3 regions of the Brevundimonas vesicularis genome follow, and region 3 is predicted to be linked to each of the others. Evidence: predicted binding sites of a transcription regulator. Region 3 holds the regulator's gene; each other region holds the start of a gene.

Region 1 (7,929 bases), 1.4 Mb from region 3:
TCGGGCAAGCCGATCGCGGCCGCGATCAACGGCCTGGCCTTGGGCGGCGGACTGGAGTTCACCCTGGCGGCCCACTACCGCGTGGTCGAGAACGACAACAAGATCCAGTTGGGCCTGCCCGAGATCAAGGTCGGTCTGTTCCCCGGCGGCGGCGGCACCCAGCGCCTGACGCGTCTGGTCGGCGTCCAGAACGCCATGATGGCGATGAGCGAGGGCAAGTCCTTCCGCCCGAACGACGCCAAGGGCGCCGGCATCGTCCATGAGGTGGTCGAGAAAGGCCAGTCGGTCGAGGCCGCCAAGGCCTGGATCAAGGGTGGCGGCAAGGCTGTCCAACCTTGGGACGAGAACTCGTTCAAACTGCCCGGCGGCGGCCCCTATCACCCGGCCGGCATCCAGAACTTCATGGTCGGCAACGCCATGCTGCGCAAGCAGTCCTATGGCAACTATCCGGCCGTGGTGAACCTGATGAAGGCCGTTTACGAAGGCGCCCAGGTGCCGATGGACGCGGCCCTGCGTATCGAGACCCGCTACTTCATCAAGACCCTGATGACGCCGCAGGCCCAGGCCATGATCCGTTCGCTGTTCCTGTCCAAGCAGGAACTGGACAAGGGCGCCGTGCGCCCGGCGGGCGTGCCCAAGTCCGATCCGAAGAAGGTGACCGTCATCGGCGCCGGCATGATGGGCGCGGGCATCGCCTATGTGCAGGCGCTGGCCGGGATCGAAACCGTGCTGATCGACCAGACGCAGGAAGCCGCCGACAAGGGCAAGGCCCACGTCGAGGAGTTGCTGAAGAAGCGCCTGTCGCGCGGTCAGCTGACGCAGGAGAAGTATGACGCCCTGCTGGGTTCGGTCACTGCGACGACGGACTATGATCTGATCAAGGGTTCGGACCTGGTCGTCGAGGCCGTGTTCGAAAACCGCGAGATCAAGGCCGACGTGACCAAGCGCGCCGAGGCGCAACTGGCGGACGGCGCCGTGTTCGGCTCCAACACCTCGACCCTGCCGATCACCGGCCTGGCCGAGGCCTCGGTGCGGCCCGAGGACTTCATCGGCATCCACTTCTTCTCGCCCGTCGACAAGATGATGCTGGTCGAGATCATCCTGGGCGAAAAGACGGGGCAAGCCGCCATCGCCAAGGCTCTGGACTATGTGCTGAAGATCAAGAAGACGCCGATCGTCGTCAACGACAGCCGCGGCTTCTACACCTCGCGCTGCTTCTCCACCTTCCTCATGGAGGGCATGGCGATGCTGGAAGAGGGCTACGGCCCCGCCCTGATCGACAATGTCGGTCGCATGACCGGCATGCCGCGCGGCCCTCTGGAGATGCACGACGACGTCGCCCTGGACCTGTCCTACAAGATCGCCAAACAGACGGCGCTGGATCTGGGCGACAAATACGTCCCGTCGGAAGGCGCCGACATCGTCGCCAAGATGGTCGAGGGCGGGCGTTTCGGTCGTAAGAACGGCAAGGGCTTCTACGATTACGATCAGAAGCCCAAGACGATCTGGAAAGGTCTGGGTGAACTGGCCCCCACCACCAAGGGCATCGACCAGCCGGAAGAACCGACCGCCTTCGCTCAGATCGACGAGCTGAAGACGCGCCTGCTGTATCGCCAGGCCGTCGAAGTGGCCCGCTGCTGGGAAGAGGGCGTCATCGACGATCCGCGCGAAGCGGACCTGGGCGCCATCCTGGGCTGGGGCTTCGCGCCCTGGACCGGCGGTCCGATCAGCATGATCGACGGCATCGGCCTGGCCAAGTTCGTCGAAACCGCAGACCGCCTGGCCGCGACCTACGGCGACCGCTTCAAGGTGCCCGGCTTGCTCCGCGACATGGCGGCGAAGAACGAGACCTTCTACGGCAAGTTCGCCCCGGAGAAGGCCGCCGCCTGATCGGTCGCGAACATCAACAGAAGACGGAACGGGCGGCCTTCGGGTCGCCCGTTTTCGTTTGGGGCGCCCCACCCATTTCGTCATTCCGGGCGAAGAGTAGCGAAGACCCGGAACCCAGCGGCGCGCGAAAGCGCGAACCTGTCGCGGACTCGCTGCTCGACGTCGTGCGGCGGATAGATTTCGCCTTCGGCGCCGCTGGGTTCCGGGTCTTCGGGCCAGGCGGCCCTCCGCCCGGAATGACGAAAGCTTAAAAAAGACCCGCCCGACACGAGGTCGAGCGGGTCGCTCCGCCGCCCTTCGCGGGGTCGGTGGCGGGTCGCTAGGGGCGACGGAGTAGCGGTGAAAAGACCGGACCGAGACCGGGACAAACTTTGACAGTCCGCCCAGCCTCGGAGGCTGGCGTCAGCCTTCCAGGTCCTGGCCTTCGTCCGGCTCGGGCGTGCCCAGCAGTTCGTCGGCGATCTTGTTGGTCGAGGCGCGCACAGCCTTTTCGATCGAGGCGGCGATGTCGGGGTTCTGTTTCAGGAACTCGCGCACATTCTCACGGCCCTGACCGATCCGGGTGGAGTCATAGCTGAACCAGCTGCCCGACTTCTCGATGATGCCGGCCTTGACGCCCAGGTCGATGACCTCGCCCAGTTTGGAGATGCCCTCGCCGTACATGATGTCGAAGATGACCTCGCGGAATGGCGGGGCGACCTTGTTCTTGACCACCTTGACCCGGGTGGTGTTGCCGACCACCTCGTCGCGGTTCTTGATCGCGCCGGTGCGGCGGATGTCCAGACGCACCGAGGCGTAGAACTTCAGCGCATTGCCGCCCGTCGTCGTCTCGGGCGAGCCGTACATGACACCGATCTTGTGGCGGATCTGGTTGATGAACAGCACGATGCATTTCGACTTGGAGATCGAGGCCGTCAGCTTGCGCAGCGCCTGGCTCATCAGGCGCGCCTGAAGGCCGGGAAGGCTGTCGCCCATCTCGCCCTCGATCTCGGCGCGCGGCGTCAGGGCCGCGACGGAGTCGACGACCACAATGTCCACGGCGCCCGACCGAACCAGCGTATCCACGATCTCCAGCGCCTGCTCGCCAGTGTCCGGCTGCGACACCAGAAGATCATCCAGATTGACGCCCAGCTTCTGGGCGTAGACCGGGTCCAGCGCATGTTCGGCGTCGACGAAGGCGGCGACCCCGCCCTTCTTCTGCACTTCCGCGACGGTGTGCAGAGCCAGGGTCGTCTTGCCCGAGGATTCTGGGCCGAACACCTCGATAACCCGCCCGACCGGGAGACCGCCGATGCCCAGCGCCATGTCTAGGCCGAGCGAGCCGGTCGAGACGCTGTCGATCTCGGCGACCACGCCCGCCTTGCCCAGTTTCATCACCGAACCCTTGCCGAAGGCGCGATCGATCTGCGCGATCGCCGCCTCCAGGGCGCGTTGCTTGTCGCCGTCGTCCTTGCCCACCAATTTGAGTGCCGCCTGTGAAGCCATTGCCTTCGTCTCCCTTGCCATGATTCCCGTCATTCAGCTTGGGAGAGACCCGCCTGGACCCGCCCCCGTTTCGTGAGGCCGACTATGTGCATGGTTTGTTCCAGTTCACAAGATGTTCTCATCGATCAAAACGAGAACAACCAAAACCTGCGACCGTTTTTGACGCAGGCTAGAGCGGAAGGCGCAGGCTGAAGCTGGCGCCATCGGGGTCGTAAGTCATGACCGCCGAGCCGTGCAGCGAGCGGTTGATCGTCGAGTCGATCAGCACCGAACCGAAGCCCTTGCGCTGAGGCGGTGACACCGCCGGCCCGCCGCTTTCCACCCAATCCAGCAGCAGATGGCCGTCAGCAAGCGACCAGTCGATCCGCACGCAGCCCGAGGCGTTCGACAGGGCGCCGTATTTGGCGGCGTTCACCGCCAGTTCGTGAAAGACCATCCCCATCCCCAACGTCTGTTGCGCGTTCAGATCGACGGCCGGACCGGTCAGGCGAACCTGTTCCTCGGCATAGGGGCCCAGTTCCTGAGCCAGCATGGCGCGCAGATCGACATGCTCCCAGTTCGCGGCCGTCAGCAGGTTCTGCGTGTTGGACAGGGCCACCAGCCGCGCCTCGAACAGGGCGGTGAAGGTGGCGACATCCGGCGTGCGCCGCGCCGTCTGGTGGGCGATGGACTGCACCGTGGCCAGGGTGTTCTTCACCCGGTGATTCAGTTCGTTGATCAGCAGTCGCTGCAAGCGTTCGCTGTCGGCCAAGGCGGCGAAGGCCTCACGGCGATCGGTGATGTCGGTGATGACGCCCGACATCTTGATCGGCCGGCCCGAACGACTGCGGATCAGGCGTCCCCTCAGATGGATCCATCGGCCAGAGGCCGGCAGACGCCATTCCTGATCATATTCGCCCTCGCCCGCCAAGGCGCGCTCCAGCGCCTGACGATGCAGCGGCAGATCCTCGGGCGACAGACGATCGCCGATCTCGGTGGCTCCGAGACGGCTGTCCGCGTCGATGGACAGGATTTCGCGCGCGCGGCCTGACATCATCGTCGTCTTCATCGGCAGGGTCGCTTCCCAGAAGCCGACGCCGCCCGCGTCCACGGCCGCCAGGACATTGGCGCGCTGATCCACGATCGAGGCCCCCAGCGCGAGAAACAGCAACGTCACCGCCCCGGTCGTCACCGCGACCGCCAAGACCACCGGCGACGCCCCGCCCTCCACCGGCCCGGCGTCGGCGATGGGGGTCAGGATCAGGGCCGCCATGCCGACATGGTGCATGGACACGATGGCCAGACCCAGGATCACGGCGGCGACCGCGCGCCAGGCCAGGCTCCGCTCCTGGCGGGCCGCAATCAGGGCGGCATAGGCGGCGGCGACCGCAACCAGCACCGAGAGGGCGACCAGCACGGGCTGGTAACTCAAGACGGCGTTCGTCCGCATCGCCGCCATCCCGACGTAGTGCATGGCGACGATGGACCCGCCCATCAGCAGGGCCGCCGGCGCCAGTCGCAAGGGGCTGGCCTGCGCCGTCCCCGCCGTCAGGAAGGCCGCGGATGTGCCGGTCGTCGCCAGCAGGAAGGAGACCAGCGTCAGGCCGGGATCATAGAAGACTTCGGCCTCGAACCCCAGCATGGCGATGAAATGCATCGACCAGATGCTGACGCCCAAGGCCAAGGCGGCGACGCCCAGCCAACGCAACCGCGTCGCACCGATCTGATCGCGGGTTCGATTGAACAGATCCAGAGCCGTCCACGCGCCCAGGGTCGCTATCGCCAGCGACAGGACGGTGAACGGATTGACGTGAAGATGGTGCAAGCGCGCCGAGGCCCCGATAAAAGCAGCGGTATGCTTAGCCGGGTTTCATCGCTCGGACGACTGCGAAACGCATCCGGATCAAGCGACCAACCTGGCCCCCACGGCGACCACAACAGCCAGCGCTAGGCTGGCGGCGGCGAAGATCGGCAAGGCCCGCCCCGATCGAGGCGCCAGCGGGCGGACCAGCATCGCGATCATCAGGGCGATCGGCCCCACCGCGCCAGGCATGTCCATGCCGACGCCCAGGAAGACGCCGTGCCCCTGAACCAGCAACCACCCGCCGACCAGGGCTGTGGCGACGACGGCGGGTGCGAAGGACGCCCACGAGCCGAAGCGGGCGCCGATCACCGCCGTCGACGCGGCCGCCAGGGCGGCGATCAGACCGGGCCACAGCAGCAGGAAGGCGGCTTCCGGCGCCGCCGCCTGCACCCCGCCGCCCAGGATCAGGACCAGGACGATCAGCCCCAGCCAGCCGCCCCAGACGGCGTCTGCGTCCTGCGGTTTCGGCCGCCCCAGGCTGAGCGCCAGAGCGATCACCGTCGCCCCCAGGACCGGCAGGCTGAAACCGCCCAGCGCCGCTGCAATCGCGAAGGCCGCCAGGACAACCCCGGCCGCGCCCCATCGGCCCAGCAGGCGTCGCCCTGCGGTCAGCATCAGAACCAGGGCCAGCATGGCCAAGGCCACGGCGATTTCCAGAACCGGCAGGCGACGCAGCAAGGTGTAATAGAGGTCGGCCGAATCCACGCGACGACCGATCGGCCCGGCCAGGACGCGCACCGCCTGTCCCACCACCACCGCGCTCGCCAACAACCACAGACCATCCGCCGCACCCCGCACGACCGACGTCGCCCGCAAGCCCGTGACATGGCGCGCGCCCCAGGCGGCGAAGGCCGTCGCCAGGACTCCCACGGTCAGCAGCAGCCAGCCGATCGCCGGGGAATGCTGCACGACGAACAGGCCGAACACATCCGCATAAACCGCGTTCTGCGTCGCCTGCGGCAGGGTCGGCGCCCGCAGCAGATCATCGACCATCTCGAGCGCCTGGGAGCCGATATGCTGCACGCTGCCCTGATCCAGCGCCTGCGGCGTCGAGGACGGTGAATGGTATTGCGCCGGGCGGCCGATGAAGGCCAGATTGATCCCCGCCAGCCTCCGATCCGCCGCCACGGTGAAGTCCGTGCCATTGGGCATCAGCCGATAGACGAAGATGGCCAGGGCGTTGCTGGACGGCCCGCCCGTCGCCCTCTGGGTTGCCTGAGCATAGCGGGCGATGGTCTGGGCGTTGCCGGGTCCGGTCTCGAACATCATGGCGCGCCCGCCGCCGCCCCGCGCCTCCAGATTGATCACCGCGCCGATGTCGTCGCGCAGCGGATGTTCGCTGAAGAAGGCCCGCGCCCCGTCCAGATTCAGCTCCTCGGCGTCGGTGAACAGGACCAGCAGCGTCCGCTCGGCCCCGCCCCGCGCCTTTATCGCGCGCACGGCCTCCAGAATGGCGGCCACGCCGGAGGTGTCGTCGGCGGCGCCGGGCGAGGTCGGCGAGGTGTCGTAATGCGCCATGATGGCGACGGCAGGCAGGGCCGGATTCCGTCCCGGCAGGACACCGACGATATTGACGGCCTGAACGCCGCCCGCATTTCCACCCTCACGCTCGAGCCGCGCGACGGCGGCGGGCGACAGGGCCCCGGCCTGGAGACTGGGCTGAAGCCCCAGCGCCGTCAGCCTTTGGCCGAGATAGGTCTGAACCTGCCGATGTTCAGCAGAGCCGACGGGATGCGGCGCTCGTGCGATCCGGTTCACGTCCATCATGGCGCGCGCAGCCGAGAACTGGACCGCAGGCGTCGAGGCGGGCAGGGGTTTAGGCGTCTGCGCGGTCAGCACCGCCAAGCCGAGGGCCGCCACAAGGGACGCCAGAAACAACACCCACCGCATATCCAATCCCCCGATCGCTCTGTCCCGCAATCAGCCCCGAACCACCGCTCTGCGCAAGGCGTCCGATCAGCGCCGCACGATGTTCCGAGCCGTCAGATTGCCCGTGGCCCCGTCGCCGTCGTCCGCGCTGGAGCCGAACGGCCAGCCGCGGTCGTCGCCGCAATAGCGTCGTCCGCCCTCGCGCGACCCGATCACAACCGCGCGTGGCCTCAGCCAGCCCGCGCCGCTGAACAGATTGTCCGTAATCTGATTATAGGACGGCGTCTGGTGGCGGATCACGCCGTCCTCGCCGCAGTTGCGGTACAGAAACACCCCGCCCTGTCCGTCCAGCGCCAGCCGGTTGCCGACGATGCGGTTGGCGCCCGACCCGTCCACCGCGATCTGCTCGCGCCCGGTGCGGATATCGAAATCGTTGTCCTGGATCAGCGCCCCTGCGCTCTCGGCGTCCAGATAGACGGCGGTCGAGGTCGAACGGCCCACAAAGCGGGACCGCGTCACGGTGGTGCGCGTCACCCCCGGCCCGACATAGAGAGGAATGGTCCCCACGCCCTCGAACCGAACCCGATCCAAGGTGACGCGGATTGGCGCCGCGGATTGGGCCGCTTGCGTGTGTCCGGCCGTGCGTGACGAGGCCAGCAGGTCGCGCATCGATCCGCCCGCTCCCATGCCCCAGATCCGCACATTGCCGACGACGGTGCAGTTTCGGATCGTCACATCGACCGGCCGCGACCACTGATCGCCCTCGCGGCGAGACCAGACCGCGATGGTCGGGGCGGCGGTCGTCGCCGGGCCCGGCGCGCGGATCGTCCCGCCCCCGCAAT
Region 2 (7,929 bases), 160 kb from region 3:
GCGGGGCTTGATGCGCGGGAGCATGGCCATCTGGGCCCGGCTCTCGATCTGAAAAACCCCGAGCGTGTCGGCCTTGCGGATCATCGCATAGGTCCTGGGGTCCTCGGCCGGGATAGTGGCGAGGTCGAGCGCGATCCCCTTATTCTCGGCCAGCAGGTCGAAGCCGCGCTTCATGCAGCTGAGCATGCCGAAGGGCCAGCACATCGACCTTCATGAACTTGAGGATGTCGATGTCGTCCTTGTCCCATTCAATGACCTGGCGATCCTTCATCGCCGCCGGCTCGATCGGGACCAGGTCGTCCAGACGGTCGTGGGTCAGGACGAAGCCCCCGGGGTGTTGGCTGAGATGGCGCGGGGCGCCGATCAGCTGGCGCGACAGCTCCAGCGCCAGGCGAAGCCGCCGGTCCTCCAGATTGAGGTTGAGGTCCGCGACATGCTTGTCCTCGACGCCCTCGCTGGAATAGCTCCAGACCTGGGACGACAGGGTCTTAATCAGGTCCTCGCTGAGCCCCAGCGCGTTGCCGACGTCGCGCAGGGCGCCGCGCGCGCGATAGCGGGTGACGACGGCGCAGAGGGCCGCATGGTTGCGGCCGTAGGTCTCGAAGATCCACTGCATGACGACCTCGCGCCGCTCGTGCTCGAAATCGACATCGATGTCCGGGGGCTCGCGGCGCTCCTGGCTGACGAAGCGCTCGAACAGCAGATCATTGCGGCCCGGGTCGATCGAGGTGATGCCCAGCACGTAACAGACGGCGGAATTGGCGGCCGAACCACGACCCTGACACAGGATGTCCCGGCTGCGGGCGAAGCGAACGATCGAATGGACCGTCAGGAAATAGGGGGCGTAGTCGAGCTGGCCGATCAGATCGAGTTCGTGCCGAAGCGTCTTGCGCACGCTGTCCGGCAACCCTATCCGGATAGCGATCGGCGGCCCCGGCCCAGGTCAGCTGTTCCAGCGTCTGCTGCGGCGTCATGCCCGGGGTCGAGACCTCGTCGGGATATTGATAGGCCAGTTCATCGAGGGAGAAGCGGCACCGGTCGGCGATCTCGACCGAGCGGGCCAGGGCCTCGGGATAGGCCTTGAACAGGCGGTGCATCTCGTGGGGCGGCTTCAGATAGCAATCTGCATGGCGCTCGCGCCGAAAGCCTAGCTCGTCGATCGTGCAGCCGTGCCTCACGCATGTGACCACGTCCTGGAACAGGCGTTGGTCCGGGTGGTGAAAGAGGACGTCGTTGGTCACGACGGTCGGCACGCCCGCCTGGACGGCGAGATTCGACAGGTCGTGCAGCCGCAGCGCATCTCCTGGGCGTCGCCGCAGCGTTAGGGCGAGATAGGCGCCCGCAGGAAAGGTCGCCTTCAGCCGTCGCAGATTGGCGGCGCAAGCCTCGTCCGCCTCGTCCGGGACCAGGATGGCGATCAGGCCCTCCGACCAGTCTTTCAGGTCCGACCAGTCGAGGTGGCATTTGGCCTTGCCGGCGCGTCGCTTGCCCAGGGAGAGCAGGCGCGTCAGTCGGGAATAGGCGGGCCGGTCGGTCGGATAGACGAGCACGCCTGTCCCATCGATCAGATCAAGCCGGCAGCCGACGATCAGCCGCACGCCGGAGGCCTTGGCCGCCTCATGGGCGCGCACGATCCCCGCTAGCGAGTTGCGATCGACGATGGCCAGGGCGTCCAGCCCGCACAGGCGGGCCTGTTCGAACAGCAGCTCGCAACTGCTGGCGCCGCGCAGGAAGGAGAAGTGCGAAGTGGCTTGAAGCTCGACGTAAGACATAGGGATTGAGCGGCTGTTCGACCTCCCCGACAGCACTCCGGCGAGCCGAATGGCAAGCGTCGCCGTGGACAAAGGTTTTCTTTTTGTTCTGGTCTTGATATGCATGGCGGATGTCTGGCGTCGCCACCCGCAAGATCGTCCATGTGGACATGGACGCCTTCTTCGCCTCGGTCGAACAGCGAGATGATCCCGCCTTGCGAGGGCGGCCCGTGGCGATCGGTCATGCGGCGGCGCGCGGCGTGGTCGCGGCCGCCAGCTACGAGGCGCGGCGGTTCGGGGTGCGATCGGCCATGCCCTCGACAACAGCCCAGCGGAAGTGTCCGGACCTCGTCTTCGTCCCGCCGCGCTTCGAGGTCTATCGCGCCGTGTCGGCGCAGATCCATGCGATCTTTGCGGACTACACCGACCTGATCGAACCCCTGTCGCTGGACGAGGCCTATCTCTATGTGACTTCAGATCGGCGCGGCCTGGGGACCGCCTCGGCGACGGTGGAGGAAATCCGGCGGCGTATCCTCGAGGAGACCGGCCTGACGGCTTCGGCAGGCGTTTCGTACAACAAATTCCTGGCCAAGCTGGCGTCGGACCAGAACAAGCCGAACGGCCAGTTCGTTGTGGCGCCAGGGCGCGGCGAGGCCTTCGTCGAGGATTTGCCGGTCCAGCGCTTCCACGGTGTGGGGCCGGTGACGGCCGCCAAGATGGAAGGGCTGGGGATCCGCACCGGCGCAGACTTGCGGCGTCAATCCCTGGCCTTTCTTCAGCATCATTTCGGCAAGTCCGGGCCCTGGTACCACGCCATCGCCCGCGGGCGGGACGACCGAGCGGTCAATCCGGACCGGACTCGCAAATCGAGCGGGTCGGAGACGACCTTCGCCTCCGACCTGACCGATCCGGACGCGATCGAAGCCGGTGTGGCAGCCATGGCTGACGATGTCTGGGCCTGGTGCGAGAAGACCGGAAGTCGGGGACGGACGGTCACCGTCAAGGTCAAATGGGCGGACTTCCAGCAATCGACGCGAAGCCGGTCCCAGTCCGAGCCCGTGGCCTCCCGCCAGGCCCTGCACGAGCTCAGTCGGGTGCTGGTCCGGTCCCTCTACCCGCCAAGCCGGGGCGTGCGCCTGGTCGGGGTAAGCCTGTCCAATCTGCAGACGACCGGCGCTGCGGCGAACCAATTGGTCCTGTCGTGACCGAACTATCGCAGATCGACCTGTTCGGCGATGCACCCGCGCGCACGCCCGTGGTGGCGGGCTTTGACTATTGGGCGGACGTCCTGTCGGCGCCCGAACAGGCCGCGCTAGCCGCCGCGCTCCAGACTCTGGCGTTCAAACCCTATGAACATCTGGGCTACCTGGGTCATCGCCGGATCGCCGCCTTCGACCGCGGGGGCGATGGCGCGGGGTGGCCGGCGTTTTTCTCGACCTTGATGGCGCGCTTGGCGGGTCGCCTCGATCTGGACGGCGCGGCCTTTGTCCAGGTTCTGATCAATGAATATGCGCCGGGCGCCGGCATCGGCTGGCATCGCGACCGCCCCGTCTACAGCGAGATCCTGGGCCTGTCCCTCCTCGCGCCCTGCGTCATGCGGCTGCGCCGTCGTCAGGGGGCGGGCTTTCTGCGCCGAAATGCGCCGCTGGCGTGCGGCTCGGCCTATCGGTTGTCGGGGGAGGCGCGCGCGGACTGGGAGCATTCGATCACGCCGATGACGGCCTTGCGCTATTCCATCACCTTCCGGACCCTGGCCGCCTGACGTTCAATGGCGCGGCCGGCTGGCATGGAAGGATCCGGATCGGCTTAGTCCGCGAGGTCGATCCAGGCCGGCGCATGGTCGCTGGCGCCCTCGACGCCGCGGACCGCGCGATCGACCCCGGCATCGGTCAGGCGTTCGGCTGCAAGCCCGTTGAGCAGCAGGTGGTCGATCCGCAGACCGGCGTCGCGCGACCAGGCCTCCCGGAAATAGGACCAGAAGGTCCAGGGCGGGGGATCGTGCGGGAAGCGCTCGCGCAGGGCGTCGGTCCAGCCCTGGTCGAGCAGGCTCTGGAAGGCGGCGCGGCTCTCGGGTCGGAGCAGGGCGTCGGTCTTCCAAGAGCGCGTATTGTAGATGTCGGCGTCGGTCGGGACGACATTGTAGTCGCCGCAGAGAACGACCGGCGCCTCGGTCGAATAAAGCGACGCCGCGTGAGCGGTGAGCCGTCGGGCCCAGGCCAGCTTATAATCGAACTTGGGCCCGGGCCTGGGATTGCCGTTGGGCAGATAGAGGCAGCCGATCAGCACGCCGTTCACCGCCGCCTCGATATAACGGGCCTGGCGGTCGTCGGCGTCGCCATGCAGCCGGCGTCGGGTCACGACCGGCGCGCCGATCCGACTGAGGATGGCGACGCCGTTCCAGCGCGGTTCGCCGACCCAGACCGCGCTATAGCCGGCCGCCTCGAGCTCGGCGGCCGGGAACTGCGTGTCGGCCGCCTTCAGTTCCTGCAGGCAGACCACGTCCGGCTGGGCCCGTTTCAGCCAGCCGAGTAGGTTGGGCAGGCGACGATTGACGCCGTTGATGTTGAAGGTGGCGATCCGCATCCCGTCATCGCGTCCGCAGGGCCGCCAGGGCGGATCGCACATGGGGGGCGAGGGCGTCGGCCATCTTGCCCACGCCGGCGGCGTTGGGATGGATCCGGTCCGGCAAGACATAGGCTGGGTGCAACGCGACACCGTCCATCAGGAACGGCATCAGGGGCACGTTCGCTGCGCGAGCGACCTCGGTGTAGACGGCATCGAAGGCCCAGGCGTAGGCGCCGAACCAGGGCGGCGCGCGCATCCCGATCAGCAGAACGGGGATCTCTCGCCTCCGGAGTCTGTCGATGATCGACAGCAGATTGTCCCTGACGTGATCGGTCGGGACCAGCCGCATCATGTCGTTGGCGCCCAAGGCGACGACGCAAAGATCCGTTTGCGCCGGCACGTCCCGATCGAGCCTTTGCAAGCCGTCCGCCGTCGTGTCGCCGGACACGCCCGCGCCGATGACGCGAACCAAAGGCGTTTCGCTCGCCAGTCGCGCCGCAAGTTGGCGCGGCAAGCTTTCAGCCGACTTCAGGCCGTAGCCTGCGGTCAGCGAGTCGCCGAGAAGCGTTACGACACGCTCAGCATTGCCCATGGCGCTCCTGTCAGCGTCCGATGACAGGCAGGCCGAAACCGGATCTTGGGCGGTCGGAGTGCAGCGGGTCATGCTTCATGTCCTACCCAAAGTCTGGCCGAACCTGTCCTGTTCCTCTCAGGTCGTTTGAAAACAATCCCGAACTCCGGCCGTGGTGGGCTCGTCTGGCTGTCGATCGTCCACGGCAGTAAGGCTTTAAAGAAGGCCGTTGATCAGCCGTGCGGCTTCAGTACGACCTTCGTCCATTCGTTCGGATTGTCGTGGAAGTTCTTGTAAGCTTCTGGCGCCTGCTCCAGGGGCAGGCGGTGGCTGATCAGATCCGTCGTGTCGATCTTTCCTTCCATCACCAGTTCAAGGAGCTGCGGCAGATATTTCTGCACATGGGTCTGGCCGGTCTTGATCGTCAGACCCTTCTGCATGAGGGCGCCGATCGGCAGCTTGTCGCCGATTCCGCCATACACGCCGGGGATCGACACGCGGCCGCCCTTGCGACACGCCATGATCGTCTCGCGCAGGACATGTTGGCGATCCGTGCCCAGCTTCGTTTCCTGCTTCACCGCATCGATGATGTTGTCGGGCGAAAAGCCATGCGCCTCCATACCGACCGCGTCGATGCAGGCGTCCGGCCCAATGCCGGCGGTCATCTCCATCAGGGCTTCACGAACCTTGACCTCATGATAGTTGAGGACTTCCGCGCCGTTCGCCTTGGCGAGCTCCAGTCGGCGTGGATGATGGTCGATGGCGATGATGCGACCGGCGCCCATCAATCTGGCGCTCTTGATGGCGAATAGGCCGACGGGGCCACAGCCCCAGATCGCCACCGTGTCGCCGGGTTCGATCTCAGCGTTCTCGGCCGCCATCCAACCCGTGGGAAAGATGTCGGACAGGAACAGGACCCGCTCATCCTCGATTCCGTCCGGCACCACGATCGGGCCGACGTCGGAATAGGGGACGCGGACATATTCCGCCTGACCGCCCGCATAGCCGCCGGTCAGGTGTGAATAGCCGAACAGGCCGGCAGCCGGGTAACCGTAGGCGATCTCGGATGCGTCAGACTTGTCGGCGGGATTTGAGTTGTCGCAGGCCGAGAACTGCTGCTTGCCGCAATGGAAACACGAGCCGCAGGCGATCACGAAGGGGACGACGACCTTCTGGCCAACCTGAAGGCTCGTGTTGCCCCGGCCGATCTCGACGACCTCGCCCATGAACTCATGGCCGAGGATGTCGCCATTGGACATGCCGGGGATCACGCTGTCGTAGAGGTGCAGGTCTGATCCGCAGATAGCGGTCGCCGTAATCTTGATGATCGCATCGCGGGGATTGACGATCTGAGGATCGGGGACCGTGTCCACCTGAACATTGTGTTTGCCGTGCCAAGTCAGGGCGCGCATGGGAATTCCTTCCTGGATCAGAAATGACGGTCGGCGCGCGGCGCCGCGTCGGGAGCCTTGGACGTCGAGATTTCGCCCGTCTCCATCAGCTGTTTGAAACGTCGCAGCTCGCGCCGGGCCTGGACCCGGGGCTCGCGCTGCATCACCTTCGCGACCAGTTTACCGACGGCGCCCGCCGGCGGGTCGTAGCTGATCAGGACACGGACCTCGGTGCCTCGGCCGAAGGCGTTGTCGCGAAACTCGATCCAGCCCTCGTGATCGACGTCGCTGTCTTCGGTGGAGCGCCAAGCGATGTATTCACCGGGACGATCTTCGGTGATCTCGCTGACGAGTTCGATTTCCGCACCGGCGGGGCCTGCGACGGTCCAGCTGGACCGAACGTCATCGAGAAGATCGACAGACTTCACATTTTCCATGAAGCGAGGCAGGTTTCTGAAATCGCGCCAGTAGTCATAAAGTTGCTGGCGAGGCCGGTTGATCATAACGGCGCGGACGCTGGTGGAGTCGTAGGCGCCTTCCACATAGTCGTCGTCATGGAAGGCTGGTGACTGGACGTCGGCGTCTGTCGAAAGGGGGGCGGACATCGTCGATGCCTCCTTGTTGTTGGACGGTCGGGATCAGGCGGCTTGAGACTGGGGCGCGCCGGCGTAGCGTTCGAACTCTTCGGCGTAACGCAAGGCTAGACGGACCTGGTGGTCGCCCTTGGCCTTGAGCGTCAGGAACCAATCGCTTTCTTCCTCGAACATATGGGTGAGCACGGCGCCTTCGATGTGGGCCCACTTGTCCAGCCAGGCGGGCTTTGAGGGCGCGATGTTTTCAAGCTCCGCCATCTGAGCCTTCGTGGTCGTCTGCTCGAGGTAGGCGTGGGCTGCGTGCATCTTTTCGCCGGCCTGACCGAGGGCCGGATAAAGAACGAGTTCTTCAGCCAGCGCATGGCCGTTCAGCACGACGGCGAGCGCATCGCGAGCGGCGTTTCTTTCGACGGCGGTCTTGGCCGTTCGGCCGGAAGCGAAAGCGGCGCGGATAGCGTCGTGATGATCGAGCACCAGCGAAAGCCAGTCTCCAGCCTTGGAGGCGGCGCGGGCCTTTTCCGTCGCCGCCTTGCGCGTCTCGTTGTCAGGCTGCGCGGTGACGGCGGAGAGCGCCTTGTCGATGAGGGACATCAAACCTCCCGTGAAAGAAGGTTCAAGAGCTGCTCGGAGATGTCCGTTCCGACTGTCCAATAACGGGCACAACCGCTGTCCGTGCGCGAGAGTAGAATGATTCAAGGTCCGAAAACCGACCTTCGGAACAGCACGCGGAATGGCCCGGTTAGCTCGGCTTCAACCCAAGGAGCCAACCATGTTCATGCACAACAAGCGCCTGATGTATACGGTCAGGGTATCCGAACCGAACCCGGGTCTCGCCACCCTGATGCTTGAGCAATTCGGAGGGCCGCAGGGCGAGCTCGCCGCCGCCATGCGCTACTTCACCCAGGCTTTGGCGGATGAAGATCCGGGCCGCAAAGACATGCTGCTCGACATCGCCACGGAAGAGTTGAGCCACCTCGAGGTTATCGGCTCGATCGTGTCCATGCTGAACAGGGGGGTCAAGGGCCAGTTGGCGGAAGCCGCGATGGAGGAGGCCGATC
Region 3 (7,929 bases):
TTCTGTTTACGCCTGAGGCTTCGGCCAATGCGCCGATCTCGGAAGACCGCATCCGCGAGCGCTTCGAGTTCAAGAAGGACACGCTGAGCAAGCCCGAAACGCGCTCGTTCGTCACCCTGACTGCGCCGAACCGCGAGACGGCCCAGAAGATCGCCGCCGCCCTGCGCGCGGGCCAATCGCCCGCCGACGTCGGCCGCGCCAACAACATCACCCCGGCCGCCTTCAACGAAACCCCCCGCTCGGTCATCGGCGACGCCGCGACCGCAGCCGCCGTCTTCGGCCTGCAAGCCAATCAGGTGTCCAACCCGGTCCAGGCCGGTGTCGGCTTCGCCGTCGCCAAGGTCACGGCGGTTCAACCCGCTGCGCCCGCCACGCTGGACAGCGCTCGTGAGGAGCTGATCCAGGAACTGCGCGCCGAGGACGTGAAGACCCAGACCTACGCCAAGGTCGAGAAGTACGAAGCCGCTCGCACGGCCGGTAAGAACCTGGCTGACGCGGCGCGTGAGGCCGGCGGTCGCGTCGTCGATCTGCCGCCCTTCACCAAGGACGGCAAGCTGCCGAACGGTCAGGCGCTGAACGCTCCGCCGCAAATCTTCGAGACGGCCTGGAGCCTGACCAAGGGCGGCGAAAGTGACGTCATCGACGCCGGTCAGGGTCAGTATTTCGCCGTGCGCGTCAACGACATCCGCCCGTCGGCCCTGCCGACCCTGGCAGAGGTGCGTGAGCCCCTGGCCGCCCAATGGATCCAGCGTGAGACCATGCGTCGCCTGTCGGCCAAGGCTGAAGAACTGACGACCCGCGTGCGAAACGGCGAGGACATCGCCGCGGTCGCCCGTTCGGTCAATGCGCCGCTGACCGTGCGCACCGGCGTCATCCGCAATCAGCAAACCCAGGAATCCCTGGGTCAGGGCGTGCTTCAAGGCCTGTTCGGCCAATCCAAGGGCCAGGCCTTCTCGCAGCCGGCGTCGCAGACCGCCTATGTGGTCGGCCGCGTCGACAACGTCCGCGCCGCCAATCCGGCCGTGGCCGGTCCGCTGGCCGAGCAGGTCCGCCCGCGCCTGACCCAGGAGTTGGTGCAGGCGATGGTCGAATCGTCGGTCTCGGCGGGCGCTCAGCGCTCCAAGGCCAAGCACGACCCGGCCCAGGCGCTGTCGGCCCTGGGTCTGTCCGGTGGCGCAACGCCCGCCGCACCGGCGCAATGACCGACGACGCTTCGCGCGACATCACGCTCGACGCCTTCGCGGCCGGCCTTTCGGCTGGTCGGCCGCAGGTCCTGGTTCGCCGGATTATCGACGACCTGGAAACCCCGGTCTCGGCCTATCTGAAGCTGGGGCGCGATCGGCCGTACGCCTGTCTACTGGAGTCGGTCGAGGGCGGTGCCGTCAAGGGACGCTATTCCATCCTGACGCTGGATCCCGATGTGGTCTGGCGTTGTCGCTCCAACGCGGCGGAACTGTCGCGCGGCTCAGCCATAGGCGAAGGTCGGTTTACAGCCGAACACCTGCCAGCGCTGCAATCCCTGCGCGCGCTGATCGCGGCGTCGAAGTTCGATCTGCCGGAGGGATTGCCGCCGATGGCCGCTGGCCTCTTCGGCGTCTTCGGCTATGACATGGTGCGACTGCTGGAGCCGCTGGGCGCGCCAAACCGTGACCCGCTCGACTTGCCCGACGCCGTGCTGACACGGCCGTCGCTGGTGGCCATCTTCGATTCGGTCCGTCACGAGATCGTTCTGGTCTCGGCCGCCTATCCCGACGCCGGCATCTCCCCGCAAGAAGCGTTCGACGCCGCGACGGCGCGGCTGGATGCGTTCGAGACGGCCTTGCGCGAACCCCTGCCCGTTCGCGCCGCTCCGCAGCAAACGCCGCCTCCCGTCTTCACCTCGTCGGTGGACGAGCCGGCCTTCGGCGAGATGGTCGCCAGGGCCAAGGACTACATCGGCGCCGGCGACATTTTCCAGGTCGTGCTCAGCCACCGCTTTTCGGCCCCGTGGACCGACGATCCGTTCGCCTTCTATCGCTCGCTGCGTCGCCAGAATCCGTCGCCCTATCTGTTCTATCTAAACTTCGAAGGTTTCCAACTCGCCGGCTCCAGCCCCGAGATCCTAGTTCGGCTCAAGGACGGCGAAGTGACGATCCGGCCGCTGGCCGGCACGCGCATGCGCGGTGCGACGCCAGAAGCGGACAAGGCGCTGGAAGTCGAACTGCTCGCTGATCCAAAAGAGCTTGCCGAGCACCTGATGCTGCTGGACCTGGGCCGCAACGATGTGGGGCGAGTCGCGGCGCCCGGCACGGTCGAGGTCACCGAGAGCTTCGTCGTCGAGCGCTACAGCCAGGTCATGCACATCGTCTCCAACGTGCGGGGCAAGGCCGACCCCATGCTGGATGCGGTTGACACGCTTCTGGCTGCCCTGCCCGCCGGCACCCTGTCGGGCGCGCCCAAGGTGCGCGCGATGGAGATCATCGACGAACTGGAAAGCGAAAAGCGCGGCGTCGGTTACGGCGGCGGCGTCGGCTACATTTCGGCCGGCGGCGAGGCGGACATCTGCATCACCCTGCGCACCGCCCTTTTCGCTGACGCTCGGATCTTCGTTCAGGCCGGGGCCGGCGTCGTCGCCGACAGCGATCCTGCGGCCGAATATGCCGAGACCCAGCACAAGGCGCGGGCGCCGATGCGAGCGGCGGAAGACGCCTGGCGCTTCAGGACCGGCAATCGCTAGCGCGAAATCGTCATCGCCGGGTCGTTGAACTGCACGCCGGGGCCGATGATGACGACGCCCGCCATCAGAACCGCTGCGGTGGCCGCGAGCGCGGCTGCGCCAAGCGCGGCGACGGGGTTGGGCCGGGTTTCGACCACGACCAGCTTCGCCTTTGCGGCGGCGATCTTGGCGGCGATGTCTTTTTCAGCGGCGAGTTTCACCGGCCCAGTCCTAGTCCCGTCGAGTTAAAATGCGCTTTAAGGCCGCGCCCGCTTGGCGCGGACGCGCGTCACGCCTAGAAGCCAAGCCATGATCCTCGTCGTCGATAACTACGACAGCTTCACCTACAATCTCGTCCACTACCTCGCGGAGTTGGGCGCGCCGACGCATGTGGTGCGCAACGACGACCTGACGGTGGACGAGGCGTGGGCGCTGAACCCCGCCGCCGTTCTGCTGTCGCCCGGCCCTTGCGCGCCGGATCAGGCGGGCATCTGCCTGCCGTTGATCACGACAGTGCCAGCGTCGATGCCGATCCTAGGCGTATGTCTGGGTCATCAGGCCATCGGCCAGGCGTTCGGCGGCGACGTCATTCGCGCCAAGACCCTGATGCACGGCAAAACCTCGCCGATCCTGCATGAGGGTCAGAGCGTCTTCGCCGGCCTGCCCTCGCCTTTCACCGCCACACGCTATCACTCGCTGGCGGTCAAGCGCGAAACCCTGCCCGACTGTCTGGAGGTCACCGCCTGGACCGCCGACGGCGAGATCATGGGTCTGCAGCATCGCAGCCGACCGATCCACGGCGTGCAGTTCCACCCGGAATCAATCGCCACCGAACACGGTCACGACATGCTGGCCAACTTCCTCGAGATCGCCGGCGTAAAGCGCCTCGCGGCCGCCTGACCATGGGCGACGGTTTCAAGCCGATCCTCGCCCGACTGGTCGAGGGCCATCCCCTGACGTCCCAGCAGGCGCACGACTTCTTCGCCGCCTGCCTGCGCGGCGAGCCGACCCCGTCGCAAGTCGCCGCCGCCGTCACCGCCATGCGGATGCGCGGCGAGACCGTGGACGAGATCGCCGCCTTCGCGGGCGCCATGCGTGAAGCCGCCCTGACGCTGGACCATCCCTATGAGGTGATCGACACCTGCGGCACCGGGGGCGACGGTCAGCACACCTACAATATCTCGACCGCCGCCGCCTTGGTTCTGGCCGGCGCCGGTCTGAAGGTCGCTAAACATGGCAATCGGGCGATGTCATCGAAATCAGGCTCTTCCGACGTCTTGTCGATCCTGGGCGTGAACCTGATGGCGTCGCAGGCGCAGCAGAAAAAGGCGCTGGACGAGGCCGGCATCTGCTTCCTGTTCGCGCCTGCCTATCACGGGGCGATGCGTCATGTCGGGCCGGTGCGGGCCGAGATCGGTTTTCGCACCGTCTTCAACCTGTTGGGACCGCTTTCGAACCCGGCGTCTGCAAGGCGACAGGTCATGGGCGTCTATGATCCGCGCCTGCTGGAGCCGCTGGCTGAGGTGCTGGGCCGGCTTGGCGCCAACCGGGCCTGGACCGTTCATGGCCAAGGCCTGGACGAACTGGCGACTTCTGGCCCCACGAACGTCGCCGAATGGAAGGATGGCGCGGTTCGTCGCTTCCAGGTCACGCCCGAGGACGCCGGCCTGCCGCGGGCCTCTGTCGCAGACATTCGCGGCGGCGACGCCGAGGAGAACGCCGTCGCCCTGCGCGCGCTTCTGGCCGGCGCGGCTGGCCCTTACCGCGACATCGTGCTGCTGAACGCCGCCGCCGCCCTCGTGGTGTCCGATCGCGCGGCCGATCTGGCCGAGGGCGCCGCGCTCGCCGCTGCCGCAATCGACGACGGTCGAGCCGCCGAGGCGCTGGATCGCCTGGCCCGCATCACCTCCACGCCGCTGGAAAGCGAAGAGCCCGCATGACCGACTTTCTGGACCGTATCGCCGCCTACAAACGCGAGGACGTCGCCGCCCGCAAGGCTGCGACCTCGCAGGACGCGATCGAAGCCCTGGCCCGCGCCGCATCGACCCCGCGCGGCTTTCGCGCCGCGTTGGAGCGGGTCGGAAAGGAAACCGGTCGTCCCGCCCTGATCGCCGAGATCAAGAAGGCCAGCCCATCCAAGGGGCTCATCCGGCCCGATTTCGATCCGCCGGCCCTGGCCCAAGCCTATGAGGCCGGCGGCGCGGCCTGTCTCTCGGTGCTGACCGATGGCCCCAGCTTCCAGGGCGACGACGCCTATCTGGGACAGGCCCGCGAGGCTGTCGCCCTGCCCTGCCTGCGCAAGGATTTCCTGGTCGATCCCTGGCAGGTCGCCGAAAGCCGCGCCTTGAGCGCCGACTGCATCCTGATCATCCTCGCCATGATCGACGACAACCTGGCGGCTGAACTGCTGTCGGAAGCCGAACGCTTTGGCATGGACGCGCTCATCGAGACCCACGACGAGGACGAAATGGCGCGCGCCTGTGCGCTTGGCGGCGATCTTGTCGGGGTCAATAACCGCTCGCTGCGCACGTTCGAGGTCGATCTGGAAACCACGGAGCGGCTGTCCATGCTGAGCCCCGTTCGGGCCCTGCTGGTCGCGGAGAGCGGCATCTTTACGCCCGACGACGTGGCGCGGGTTTCGGCGGCGCACGCCCAGGCGATTCTGGTCGGCGAGAGCCTGATGCGGCAGGCCGATGTCGAGGCGGCCACCCGTCAGTTGCTGGCCGTTTGAGCCGAGACGCGGCGGCAAGCCTCGCCGTTAAGTTGACATTAGCAAGGAACACTTACAGAACATCGACAAATGTTCACGGCCCGTTCCGATTCGTCGGCGGGCGCATGAGGGCCTGGCGATGCTCACGCGCAAACAGCACGAACTGCTGATGTTCATCCACGAACGCATCCAGGAGACCGGCGTCTCCCCTTCGTTCGACGAGATGAAGGAGGCGCTCGATCTGGCCTCCAAGTCCGGCATTCACCGGCTGATCACGGCGCTGGAGGAACGCGGCTTCATCCGCCGTCTCGCTCACCGCGCCCGCGCGTTGGAAGTGACGAAACTACCCGAACAGGCGACGGCCGGCGCGCCGCGCGGTCGCACCGGGTTCAAGCCCGACGTCATCGAAGGCGGCGGCGGTGTCCGACCTGCGGCCCCGATGGCGGCCAACGACACCCGCGAACTGCCGCTGATGGGCAAGATCGCCGCCGGCACGCCGATCGACGCGATCGAGCATGAAACCGCCCGCTATCCGGTTCCGGAGTCCATGCTGGGCTCTGGCGAGCACTACCTCCTAGAGATCGAAGGCGACTCCATGATCGAGGCCGGCATCCTGAACGGTGACATGGTGGTGATCAAATCGACCGACAACGCCGCCTCCGGCGAGATCGTGGTGGCGCTGGTCGAGGGCGAGCAGGCGACGCTGAAACGCCTTCGCAAGAAGGGCGCCTCGATCGCGCTGGAGCCCGCCAACCGCAACTACGAAACAAAGATCTACGGCTCGGATCAGGTCGCGGTTCAGGGCAAGCTGGTCGGACTCATGCGCCGGTATCACTGACCTCCGGATCGGACTGACGCGTCCAGGGGCGGTCGCCGCGAACGTCGGCCGTCCACACCGCGCGCCATCGATTTGGCTTGCCCGAACGGACACGCCACAACTCCACGGCTCCGCCCCGCGCAAAGTCCACGCCGTCCAGGACAAGGCGATCCTGACAGACGCTTGGAATTGAGGTGACGACAGCGCGGACGCTGACGACGGGCGCTGCGCGGCATAAGGCCTCCATCTGATCTGAGCTCGGCGACTTTCGCCCCCACCAGATGGCAACGGGCCCGGCCTCATCGGTGTCCGGCCGACAGGAGAAGCGCTCGCAAACCCAGCCCGTCTCTGATCGATCCGCCATGGTCAGCCCTCGTCGTCGCGACCACAGATCCACGGCAAACTCGCGCACGCCAGGCCGCACGACGACCGCTGCCTGATCACGGTGAAAGGCGGCGTTGGTTCCGCCATCGCCAAGCCAGAGGTCCGGCGTCGGTTCACGCGGCCAGATCAGGACGGCGGCTGCAAAGGGCAGTCCCAACCAGCGCAGGCGGCCTTGCCACAAACAGACGAACAACACGCCCAGGAACGCGACCGGCAGGACATAGTTCGGCGCGCTGGCGACCGTTCTGACCGCGCCTGGCAATCCCGCCGTCCAGGCGCCGATCGCCAGCATCAGATCCACGCCCCATCCTGCGACCGCCAGCAACGGTCCCCCCAGCCCCAAGGGTTCCAGCGCTGCGCCCAAGGCCAGCGCCGGCATCAGGATGAAGTCCGCCACGGGCGACGTGCCGAGATTGGCCAGCAGTCCGTACATGGCGGTGCGGTTGAAATGCTGCATGGCGAACGGTCCCGTCGCCAGTCCCGCGACGATGCTGGCCGCAACAGCCGCCGTCAACCAACCGCCCAGCCGCTGCACCGCCAGGATCGGCCACGGCGCGGATATTTCGCGGGGGCGCTTCGGCCAGGCCTCGACCAGGGCGACCAAGGCCGCCGTCGCCGCGAACGACATTTGGAAACCCGGCGTGACGATGGCTTCAGGCTGTATGGCCAGAACGATGAAGGCCGCCACAGCCAGGCCATGCATCGTGACCGCCTGTCGATCCAGCAGGATGGCCAGAAACGCGATGGAGGCGGTGATGGCGGCCCGCTCTGCCGGCGGGGGCGCGCCCGACACCACCAGATAGACCCCGACCCCCGTGAGGCCCGCCAAGGCCGCGACCTTCTTGCCGTGAACCCGCAGGGCCAACCACGGCCAGGCCGCCACGCCCAGCCGCACCGCAAAGAAGACGAAACCGCCGACGGTGGCCATATGCAGCCCTGATACCGACAGGATGTGCGCCAGGCCGGAATCGCGCATCACATCCATGTCCTCCTGACTGATCCAGGTTTCATGACTGGTGGTCATGGCGGCGGCGATCCCGCCGGTCCGCTCGCCGAGCCTTGCCACGATCCGCTCGGCCAGTGCGAAGCGGGCGCCGTTGACCGCCATTTCAAGTCGAAGTCGCCACGGCGGCGGGGCAAGCTCGGCCCCACGCGTTTCGCCCAAGGCAAACGCCACGCCGCCCATGCCCTGAAAGAAGGCGTTGCGGCCGAAGTCGTAGGCGCCGGGGCTGGCCGGCGCAGGCGGCGGGTTCAGAATGGCGAACAGGCGGATCGCTTCGCCGGGTCGCGGCGGCTCGCCCCGCACCGTCGCTCGCAAGCGCA

What was found. Region 3 encodes LexA, which represses DNA repair genes until DNA is damaged. Its sites were predicted from a motif close to ATGTTCNCNANNTGTTCT; they were not measured.
Region 1: a site for LexA is predicted at 3,477-3,494, ahead of recA (recombinase RecA). Genes of this name have one in related genera too.
Region 2: a site for LexA is predicted at 1,845-1,862, ahead of dinB (DNA polymerase IV). Genes of this name have one in related genera too.

The regions. Positions count from the first base shown of each region.
Region 1 covers NZ_CP114278.1:612,488-620,416, reverse strand. The annotation lists gene O2K97_RS02975 (3-hydroxyacyl-CoA dehydrogenase NAD-binding domain-containing protein) at 1-1,890, shown strand, start outside; gene recA (recombinase RecA) at 2,293-3,375, opposite strand; gene O2K97_RS02965 (MHYT domain-containing protein) at 3,545-5,179, opposite strand; gene O2K97_RS02960 (M20/M25/M40 family metallo-hydrolase) at 5,258-7,108, opposite strand; gene O2K97_RS02955 (right-handed parallel beta-helix repeat-containing protein) at 7,175-7,929, opposite strand, start outside.
Region 2 covers NZ_CP114278.1:1,846,800-1,854,728, forward strand. The annotation lists partial or broken gene O2K97_RS09135 (error-prone DNA polymerase) at 1-1,772, opposite strand, end outside; gene dinB (DNA polymerase IV) at 1,883-2,956, shown strand; gene O2K97_RS09145 (alpha-ketoglutarate-dependent dioxygenase AlkB) at 2,953-3,513, shown strand; gene O2K97_RS09150 (exodeoxyribonuclease III) at 3,558-4,334, opposite strand; gene O2K97_RS09155 (arylesterase) at 4,339-4,980, opposite strand; gene O2K97_RS09160 (zinc-dependent alcohol dehydrogenase) at 5,121-6,299, opposite strand; gene O2K97_RS09165 (SRPBCC family protein) at 6,317-6,883, opposite strand; gene O2K97_RS09170 (hemerythrin domain-containing protein) at 6,917-7,462, opposite strand; gene O2K97_RS09175 (manganese catalase family protein) at 7,641-7,929, shown strand, end outside.
Region 3 covers NZ_CP114278.1:2,002,027-2,009,955, forward strand. The annotation lists gene O2K97_RS09980 (peptidylprolyl isomerase) at 1-1,202, shown strand, start outside; gene trpE (anthranilate synthase component I) at 1,199-2,716, shown strand; gene O2K97_RS09990 (hypothetical protein) at 2,713-2,916, opposite strand; gene O2K97_RS09995 (anthranilate synthase component II) at 3,005-3,595, shown strand; gene trpD (anthranilate phosphoribosyltransferase) at 3,598-4,635, shown strand; gene trpC (indole-3-glycerol phosphate synthase TrpC) at 4,632-5,426, shown strand; gene lexA (transcriptional repressor LexA) at 5,545-6,243, shown strand; gene O2K97_RS10015 (ComEC/Rec2 family competence protein) at 6,224-7,929, opposite strand, start outside.